DNA from 2 places in the Rhizobacter sp. P2_D12 genome. Region 2 is predicted to be linked to the other one. Evidence: predicted binding sites of a transcription regulator. Region 2 holds the regulator's gene; the other holds the start of a gene.

Region 1 (4,409 bases), on a different contig from region 2:
TGTGCCTGATCATCTTCCTGTGGACGCCGCCGCACTTCTGGGCGCTGGCGCTGTACCGCGTCGAGGACTACCGCCGCTCCGGCCTGCCGATGCTGCCGGTGACGCACGGCAGCGAGTTCACGCGCCTGCAGGTGCTGCTCTACACCTTCGTGCTGTTCGCGGCCACGCTGCTGCCGTTCGTGTTCGGCATGAGCGGCGTGATCTACGTGGCGGCGGCCGTCGTGCTGGGGACCTTGTTCACGGGCTACGCGTGGCAGCTGTGGCGTTCGTACTCCGACGCGCTGGCGCGCCGCACCTTCCGCTTCTCCATCCTCCACCTGTCGTTGCTGTTCGCGGCGCTGCTGGTGGACCACTACCTGAACCCGCTGCTGCGATGATCCAAAGACGAGTCCTCGTGCGGGCCGGCGCTGCCGGCTTGCTGGTCGCAGGCCTGGCGGCCTGCGATCGTTTGCCGCCATCCGCGTCGTCGACGCCGGCCTTCAAGGCGGTCGACATCACCGGTGCCGACTACGGCAGCGGCCTGTCGCTGCCCGACCAGGACGGCAAGACCCGCACGCTCGCCGACTTCAAGGGCAAGCTGACGGTGGTGTTCTTCGGCTACACGCAGTGCCCCGACGTGTGCCCGACCACGATGGCCGAGCTGGCCCAGGTCAAGAAGGCACTCGGCAAGGACGGCGAGCGCGTGCAGGGCGTCTTCATCACGATCGACCCCGAGCGCGACACGCCCGAGGTGCTGAAGGCCTACATGGGCAGCTTCGACCCGAGCTTCGTCGCGCTGCGCGGCACGCCGGAGCAGACCGCCGCGGCCGCCAAGTCCTTCAAGGTGTTCTATGCCAAGGTGCCCGGCAAGACCGAGGGCAGCTACACGATGGACCACACTGCCGGGTCCTACGTGTTCGACGCCAGCGGCAAGCTGCGGCTGTTCACGCGCTACGGCAGCGGRACCGAGGCGCTGAAGTCCGACCTGCAGGCCTTGCTGGCGAGCGCGTAAAAAGCGAAAGGGCCCCGCGGGGCCCTTTCTTTGCTGGCGACACAGAACGATCAGGCCGCGTCGGACAGCGCCTTGCGCATCTTCTTCATCGCCGCAACCTCGATCTGGCGGATGCGCTCGGCGCTGACGCCGTACTCGCCGGCCAGGTCGTGCAGCGTCATGCCGCCCGAGCTGTCGTCGTTCACCTTCAGCCAACGCTCCTCGACGATGCGGCGGCTGCGGGCGTCCAGCGCATCCAGCGCCTGGGCGATGCCGTCGCCGGCCAGCCAGTCGCGGCGCTGCGCCTCGATCACGCGGGTCGGCTCGCTGCTGTCGTCGGCCAGGTAGGCGATCGGCGCGTAGCTTTCCTCGCCGTCGTCGCCCTGTGGTTCGAGCGCGACGTCACCGCCCGACAGGCGCGTTTCCATCTCGAGCACTTCCTCGCGCTTGACGTTCAGCTGCTGCGCGACCTGGTCGATCTCGCTCTGCGTCAGCGTTGCACGGTGGGTCGCGCCGTCGAGCGCGTCTTCCTTCATGCTCTGCTTCATCGAGCGCAGGTTGAAGAACAGCTTGCGCTGGGCCTTGGTCGTCGCGACCTTGACCAMGCGCCAGTTCTTSAGYATGTARTCYTGSATCTCGGCCTTGATCCAGTGCATCGCGTASSWSACCAGGCGCACGCCCTGGTCGGGGTCGAAGCGCTTGACGGCCTTCATCAGGCCGACGTTGCCTTCCTGGATCAGGTCGCCGTGCGGCAGCCCGTAGCCCAGGTACTGGCGCGAGATCGAGGCGACCAGCCGCAGGTGCGACAGCACCAGCTTCCCGGCCGCTTCGACGTCACCGTGCTCGCGCAGCCGGCGCGCGAACGAGACTTCCTCGTCGTGCGTCAGCAGCGGAATGCGGTTGATGGCGGACATGTAGGCGTCCAGGTTGCCCAGCGAGGGCACCATCGCGAACGGATCGCGGACGGCCAGGGCCGTGTCGGTAGAGCGTGGAGAGAGAGTCATGGAAGCATCAGACATGCTGAATTTCCTTTCGTTCCCTTGATATTAGCACTCGACCACAAAGAGTGCTGACGGCGCGGATGGAGACATCCGTCAGACTTCTATGTGAGTAAATACTTGCAACAACGAAGCGGCAAATCGTGTTCCCGGCCTCACTGGCAGCAAGGTTTTGGGACTATCCTGCGCAGTTCCACCCTGTGTGCCTTCGAGGAGAACTTCACGATGCAGACCCGTCCCTTGCTGAAGAGTTTCGTTGCCACCGCCGTCACTGTCTGTTGCTGGACGGTGCATGCGGCGTCCATCGCGCCGGCCGCCGCCGAGAACGGCATGGTGGTCACGGCCCAGCGCTTGGCCACCCAGGTCGGGGTCGACGTGCTGAAGAAGGGCGGCAACGCGGTCGACGCGGCCGTCGCGGTGGGTTACGCGCTGGCGGTGGTGTATCCCGCGGCCGGCAACCTGGGCGGCGGCGGCTTCATGACGATCCAGCTGGCCGACGGCCGCAAGACCTTCCTCGACTTCCGCGAGAAGGCGCCGCTGGCCGCCACGCCCAACATGTACCTCGATGCCTCGGGCAACGTCGTCAAGGGCCTGAGCACCACCGGCCACCTGGCGGTCGGCGTGCCGGGCACGGTGTCGGGCCTGGAGATGGCGCGCGCCAAGTACGGCACGATGAAGCGCGCCCAGCTGATCGCCCCGGCCATCACCTTCGCCGACAAGGGCTTCACGCTCGACCAGGGCGACGTCGACATGCTGCTGACGGCGACCGAGGACTTCCGCAAGGACCCGGTGTCCGGCGCGATCTTCCTGAACAAGGGCCAGCCCTTCGCGCCCGGCCAGAAGCTGGTGCAGAAGGACCTGGCGAAGACGCTGCGGCTGATCTCGCAGAAGGGCGAGGCCGGCTTCTACCAGGGATCGGTGGGCGCGGCCATCGTCGCGTCGAGCCAGTCCGGCAAGGGCATCCTCACGCAGGCCGACCTCGACCAGTACAAGACCCGCGAGCTCGCGCCGGTCGAATGCGACTACCGCGGCTACCACATCGTTTCCGCCCCGCCGCCCAGCTCGGGCGGGGTCGTGATCTGCGAGATCCTGAACGTGCTCGAGGGCTACCCGCTGAAGGACCTGGGCTTCCGCTCGGCGCAATCGGTGCATTACCAGATCGAGGCGATGCGCCACGCCTACGTCGACCGCAACAGCTACCTGGGCGACCCGGATTTCGTCAAGAACCCGCTCGACCGGCTGCTCGACAAGGGCTATGCCGGCAAGATCCGCGCGGCGATCGACCCGGCCAAGGCCGGCGTCTCGCAGGACATCAAGCCGGGCGTCGAGCCGCATGAAGGCAGCAACACCACGCACTACTCGATCGTCGACAAGGACGGCAACGCGGTGTCGGTGACCTACACGCTGAACGACTGGTTCGGCGCCAAGGTCACGGCCGCGAAGACCGGCGTGATCCTGAACGACGAGATGGACGACTTCACCGCCAAGATCGGCGTGCCCAACATGTACGGCCTGGTGCAGGGCGAGGCGAACGCGATCGCCCCGGGCAAGCGCCCGCTGAGCTCGATGAGCCCGACCATCGTCTCGCGCGACGGCAAGCCGGTGATGGTGGTTGGCACGCCCGGCGGCAGCCGCATCATCACGGTGGTGGTGCACACCATCCTGAACGTGATCGACTACGGCATGAACGTGCAGGAGGCGGTCGACGCGCCGCGCTTCCACCAGCAGTGGCTGCCGGAGACGACCAACGTCGAGGTCAACGCGCTGAGCCCCGACACCCGCAAGATCCTGGTCGACATGGGCCACAAGCTGGGCAACCCGCAGCCGGCCAACCACGTGGCGGCAATCCTGGTGGGGGCGCCGTCGCTGGGCGGCAAGCCGGTGGGCAAGAACAGGTTCTACGGCGCCAATGACCCGCGCCGCAACTCGGGCCTGGCCCAGGGCTTCTAACCAAACCGCGTTTCGGCGTCGTCCAACACTGCATCGACGACGCCGAGCAGCTGGCTCACGCTGACCGGCTTGGTCAGGTACTGCCGCGCGCCGGCCGCCAGCGCGGTCTCGATCTGGCTGGCCAGCGCGTCGGCCGACACCACGACCACCGGGATCGAGGCCGTGCCGGGGTCGGCCTTCAGGTGGCGCAGCAGCTCCATGCCGTCGATGTCGGGCAGGTGCATGTCGAGCAGGATCAGGTCGGGGCGCCGCGCGCGGATCGCGGCCAGCCCGTCCAGCCCGGTCACCGACACGTCGAACTGCACCTGCGGCCGGCGCGCCAGGATGCCGCGCATCACCTCGACGTTGGTCTCGTTGTCCTCGACGTAGTGCACGATGCGCTGGTGGTAGCTGCCGGTCTCGGGCGCGATCTCGTCCAGCCCGACCGGCGCGCTGTCGCCCGGGTTGGCGCGCGGCAGCGTCAGGATGAACGACGAGCCCTCGCCGGCCGT
Region 2 (4,409 bases):
CGAGTGCGCCGAGCTGGCCGACGTCGTTCTTCAAGCCGATCGCCAGGCCGCGGGCATGCGCAGTGGTGGCGAGGTAGCGGTTGTAGTCGAGCTGGTCTTGCGCGGTCAGCGGAAAGCCGGTGGCGTTGCTGTAGCCGTCGACGTTGTCGGGCTCGACGCCATCGCAGCCCTTGGACACGGCCAGGTCGAGGCGTGCGGCCATGATCGATCGCACGTTGGTCGAGCGGGTGTCCAGCCACTTTTCGCCGGCCCAGCCGTCGAGCGTCTGGCCCATGTCGGCCGCAGCGAACTTCGAGTAGTCGGGACGCCAGTCCTCCGAACTGCCCGCAGAAAAATAGCAGACCACCCTCCGGCCGGCCGCTTTCAGCTGGGCGATCGTTGCAGCGCTGGTGTCGACCAGGTCGATGTCGTAGACCGTGGCGTCGTAGGAGGTGTTCAGCGTGCCGGTCAACTGCCATTGCCATGTGGCCGCGGCGGCGGGCTTCCACCAGTCGCCAGCGGAGGGAGCGGGTGCGGGTGCGGGTGCCGTGCCCATCGGAGGCGGACTGCCGGCCGGACTGGATTCGCCATCACTGCCGCCTCCGCAGGCCGAGAGTGCCAGCGCGGCACCAAACAAGACGGCCAGGGCGGTGAGCGTGCCGGCGCTGCTGTCTTTCTGAGTCATGGGTTGCTTTGTGGTCATGGGGGAATGTGTGGCGTCACGCGCAGTTGCTGTTGTTCGATGGAGTCCATCCGGTGCAAAAGGCGTTCCAGGAATCAGGCGCGGATGCGCGCCGGGCGTCCAGCCCAGCCGCTGGCGCGTGAGCGCACTGGATGCAGGGTTGTCCAAGCCCGCGAAGTGCCCCATGGCGCCGAAGTGCGCGACGGCCTCGTTCTTCGAAAGCGAAACGACCGGCACCTTGAGGCCGTGGCCGATGGACGGCCGACCAGCGGTTGGCGCCCTCGCCGACCCATGCCGAGACGCCCTTCTGGCGCACGACCGCGATCAGGTAGCTGACCAAGCCGGCCCTGTCGCGGTCGTGCACCTGCGGCAGGCGGATCGCCGTCGCACGCACGCCGCGCGCTGCCTGCGCGAGGTCCGCCTGTTCGGACCTGCGTGGCATCCGGTAGTCGGGCGCATCCTCTTCAGTGCTGGCGCGGCCTGGCACAGCCGGAATGCCCGCAGTGACGACCAGGGGCTTGCCGCTGCCCGCGAGCACCTCACCCAGGGTCTCGATGGCGACTTGGTCGATCTCGCAATTGCGCGCGAACTGCGTGAAATCGTGAATGAAGCCGGCGTGCACGCCCCCATCGGCCAGGTCTGCGCCACGACGCAGGGCGTCCAGATCCGCTAGGCCGGACAGTAGGCCCCGCTGTCCGCCCAGGCCTGGATCAGATCGCCAAAGGCCTTCTGCGTGCCCGGCGCCGGGGTGCGGCCGGTGCCGGGTGCCCAGGCCCAACCGACCCGTTCATCGTGTGCCATGTGCTCGACCATCTGGGCCATCGTCTTGCCGCCGTTGCGCGAAGGGTCCTTCAGCTGATGGCAGATGGCGCCAAGCGTGCGGTCGTTCCAGGCCATCTCGATCGGCGCCAGGTGCCAGTTCTTGTTGCCCGGCACGCTGGCAATCTGCTTGGCGTCGAAGTTCTGCGCGCCGTGGCAGGTGGTGCAGCGCATCGCTGCGGCGCCGAAACCATCCTTGCCACGCACGACCAGTGGCTGATGCAGCTGCATGCCATCGCCCTGCAGCGGGCGGTCGCCGCTGGGGTGGCAGTTCAGGCAGCGCGGGTGCTGGATCACTTTGCCAGCTTCGGCAAACACGGCCAGCGAACTGCTGCTCGGCGGCTGGATGCGTTCTTTGGCTACGCGGCGGCTACGCCGGAAGATCGAGGCTCCTGGCCAACTGCGCCAAGTCCTTGATCGCATTGGTAGGCCGTGTTGGACTTGAACCAACGACCAAAGGATTATGAGTCCTCTGCTCTGACCAACTGAGCTAACGGCCCCCGGGGAAGAGCGCGATTGTAGGTGCGCGGCCCCGCGCGCCGGCGCGTCCGAACGGACCCGGGCGCTACTTCTGGCTCAGCGCATTGCTCACCAGCCGCGACGTGATGTCGACGATCTGGATCATCCGGTCGTACGCCATCCGCGTCGGCCCGATCACGCCCAGCGTGCCCACCACCTGCCCGTTCACCTCGTACGGCGCCGACACCACCGACAGCTCCTCGAACGGCACCACCATGCTCTCGCCGCCGATGTAGATGCGCACGCCCTCGGCGCGGCTGCTCACGTCCAGCAGACGCATCAGCTGCGTCTTCTGCTCGAACAGGTCGAACAGCTTGCGCAGCGAACCCATGTCGCTGCTGAAATCCTGCACCGTCAGCAGGTTGCGCTCGCCGGAGATCACCACCTGCTCCTGGCTGTCGGCCATCGCCTCGCTGCCGGCCTGCACCGCTGCCTGCATCAGCGACGCGATCTCGCCGCGCAGCGCGTCGACCTCGTTCTTCAGGCGCTCGCGCACCTCTTCGATCGTCAGCCCGGCGTACTGCGAGGTCAGGTAGTTGCTCGCCTCGATCAGCTGGCCCTGCGTGTAGTCCTGCGCGGTGAAGATCACCCGGTTCTGCACGTCGCCATCGGGCGCCACCAGGATCACCAGCACGCGCCGCTCCGACAGGCGCATGAACTCGATGTGGTGGAACACGCTCGCCTTGCGCGGCGCCGTCACCACGCCGACGAAGCTCGACAGGCTGGACAGCAGCTGCGCCGCGTTGGCGATCACCCGCTGCGGCTGGTCGGGCTGCAGCTGCGGCTCCATCGCGGGCGTGCCGCGCGCCAGGTCGAGCGGCTGCGCCGTCAGCATCGTGTCGACGAACAAGCGGTAACCGCGTGCCGTCGGGATGCGCCCGGCACTGGTGTGCGGGCTCGCGATCAGGCCCAGGTCTTCCAGGTCGGCCATCACGTTGCGGATCGTCGCCGGCGACAGGTCCAGCCCCGACGCGCGCGACAAGGTGCGCGACCCCACCGGTTGACCGTCGGCGATGTAGCGTTCGACCAGCGCTTTCAGCAGTGTTTTGGCTCGCTCGTCCAGCATGGTTTCATTGTAGGCGGCTGCTGATTCTGGCCCCGGTCTGCCGGGGGTGCTGTGGTGTAATCCCGCGCATGCCGACCCGTTTTCGACATGCTGCGCTGGTGGGGAAATACCAGGCCCTGGGAATGCGCGGGGTGCTGCAGGACATTGCGCAATTCCTGGGCCGGCAAGGGCTCGAAGTCTCGCTCGAAAGCGAAACCGCCCTCAACACCGGCCTCACCGACTATCCCGCACTGACGCCCGAGCAATTGGGCGCGCATTGCGACCTGGCCGTCGTCGTCGGCGGCGACGGCACCATGCTGGGCATCGCGCGCCAGCTGGCGCGCTTCAACCTGCCGCTGGTGGGCATCAACCAGGGCCGCCTGGGCTTCATCACCGACGTGCCGATCGACCAGTTCGAAGAGGCCCTGTCCCCGATGATCGCCGGCGACTACGAGGAAGAGCGCCGCACCATGCTCGAAGGCGGCGTCTGGCGCGACGGCCGCGTCATCTTCGAAGGCATCGCGATGAACGACGTGGTCGTCAGCCGCGGCGCCACCGCCAGCATGGTGCAGCTGAAGATCGACATCGGCGACGAATTCGTCGCCAACCACCGCGCCGACGGCCTGATCGTCGGCTCGCCCACCGGCTCCACCGCCTACGCGCTGTCGGCCGGCGGCCCGATCCTGCACCCGGGCATCGCCGGCTGGGTGCTGGTGCCGATCGCGCCGCACGACCTGTCCAACCGCCCGATCGTGCTGCCCGACACCGGCGAGATCTGCATCGAGATCGTCGCCGGCCGCGACGCCAGCGTCAGCTTCGACATGCAAAGCCTCGCCAGCCTGCTGCACGGCGACCGCATCATCGTGCGCCGCTCGGCCCACCAGGTGCGCTTCCTGCATCCGCGCGGCTGGAGCTACTACGCCACCTTGCGCGGCAAGCTCCACTGGAACGCCGGACTCTGACCCCATCATGCTCAAACGCCTCGCATTGCGCGATTTCGTCATCGTGACCTCGCTCGAGGTCGACCTCGCCGGCGGCTTCTCGGTGCTGACCGGCGAGACCGGCGCCGGCAAGTCGATCCTGGTCGACGCACTGCAACTGGCCCTGGGCAGCCGCGGCGATGCCGGCGTGGTGCGCGAAGGCGCGGCCCGCGCCGACATCACGGCCGAGTTCGACGCCCCGGCCAGCCTCTCCGCCTGGCTCGACGACGCCGGCTTCGACAACGGCGACAGCCTGTTGCTGCGCCGCGTCATCGATGCGCAAGGCAAGAGCCGCGCCTGGGTCAACGGCAGCCCGGCCACCGTCGCGCAGCTGCGCGAGGCGGCCGACCACCTGGTCGACATCCATGGCCAGCACGCCTGGCAA

The links. Region 2 encodes HrcA, which represses chaperone genes, less so after heat shock. Its sites were predicted from a motif close to TTAGCACTCNNNNNNNNNGAGTGCTAA; they were not measured.
Region 1: a site for HrcA is predicted at 2,017-2,043, ahead of rpoH (RNA polymerase sigma factor RpoH). Genes of this name have one in related genera too.

What each region holds. Positions count from the first base shown of each region.
Region 1 covers NZ_JBFUEB010000004.1:34,474-38,882, forward strand. The annotation lists gene cyoE (heme o synthase) at 1-377, shown strand, start outside; gene AC1DYN_RS02175 (SCO family protein) at 374-991, shown strand; gene rpoH (RNA polymerase sigma factor RpoH) at 1,042-1,989, opposite strand; gene ggt (gamma-glutamyltransferase) at 2,194-3,918, shown strand; gene AC1DYN_RS02190 (CHASE domain-containing protein) at 3,915-4,409, opposite strand, start outside.
Region 2 covers NZ_JBFUEB010000018.1:69,491-73,899, reverse strand. The annotation lists gene AC1DYN_RS08725 (endo alpha-1,4 polygalactosaminidase) at 1-664, opposite strand, end outside; gene AC1DYN_RS08720 (hypothetical protein) at 846-1,334, shown strand; gene AC1DYN_RS08715 (hypothetical protein) at 1,331-1,798, opposite strand; tRNA gene AC1DYN_RS08710 (tRNA-Ile) at 1,904-1,980, opposite strand; gene hrcA (heat-inducible transcriptional repressor HrcA) at 2,046-3,065, opposite strand; gene AC1DYN_RS08700 (NAD kinase) at 3,134-4,006, shown strand; gene recN (DNA repair protein RecN) at 4,014-4,409, shown strand, end outside.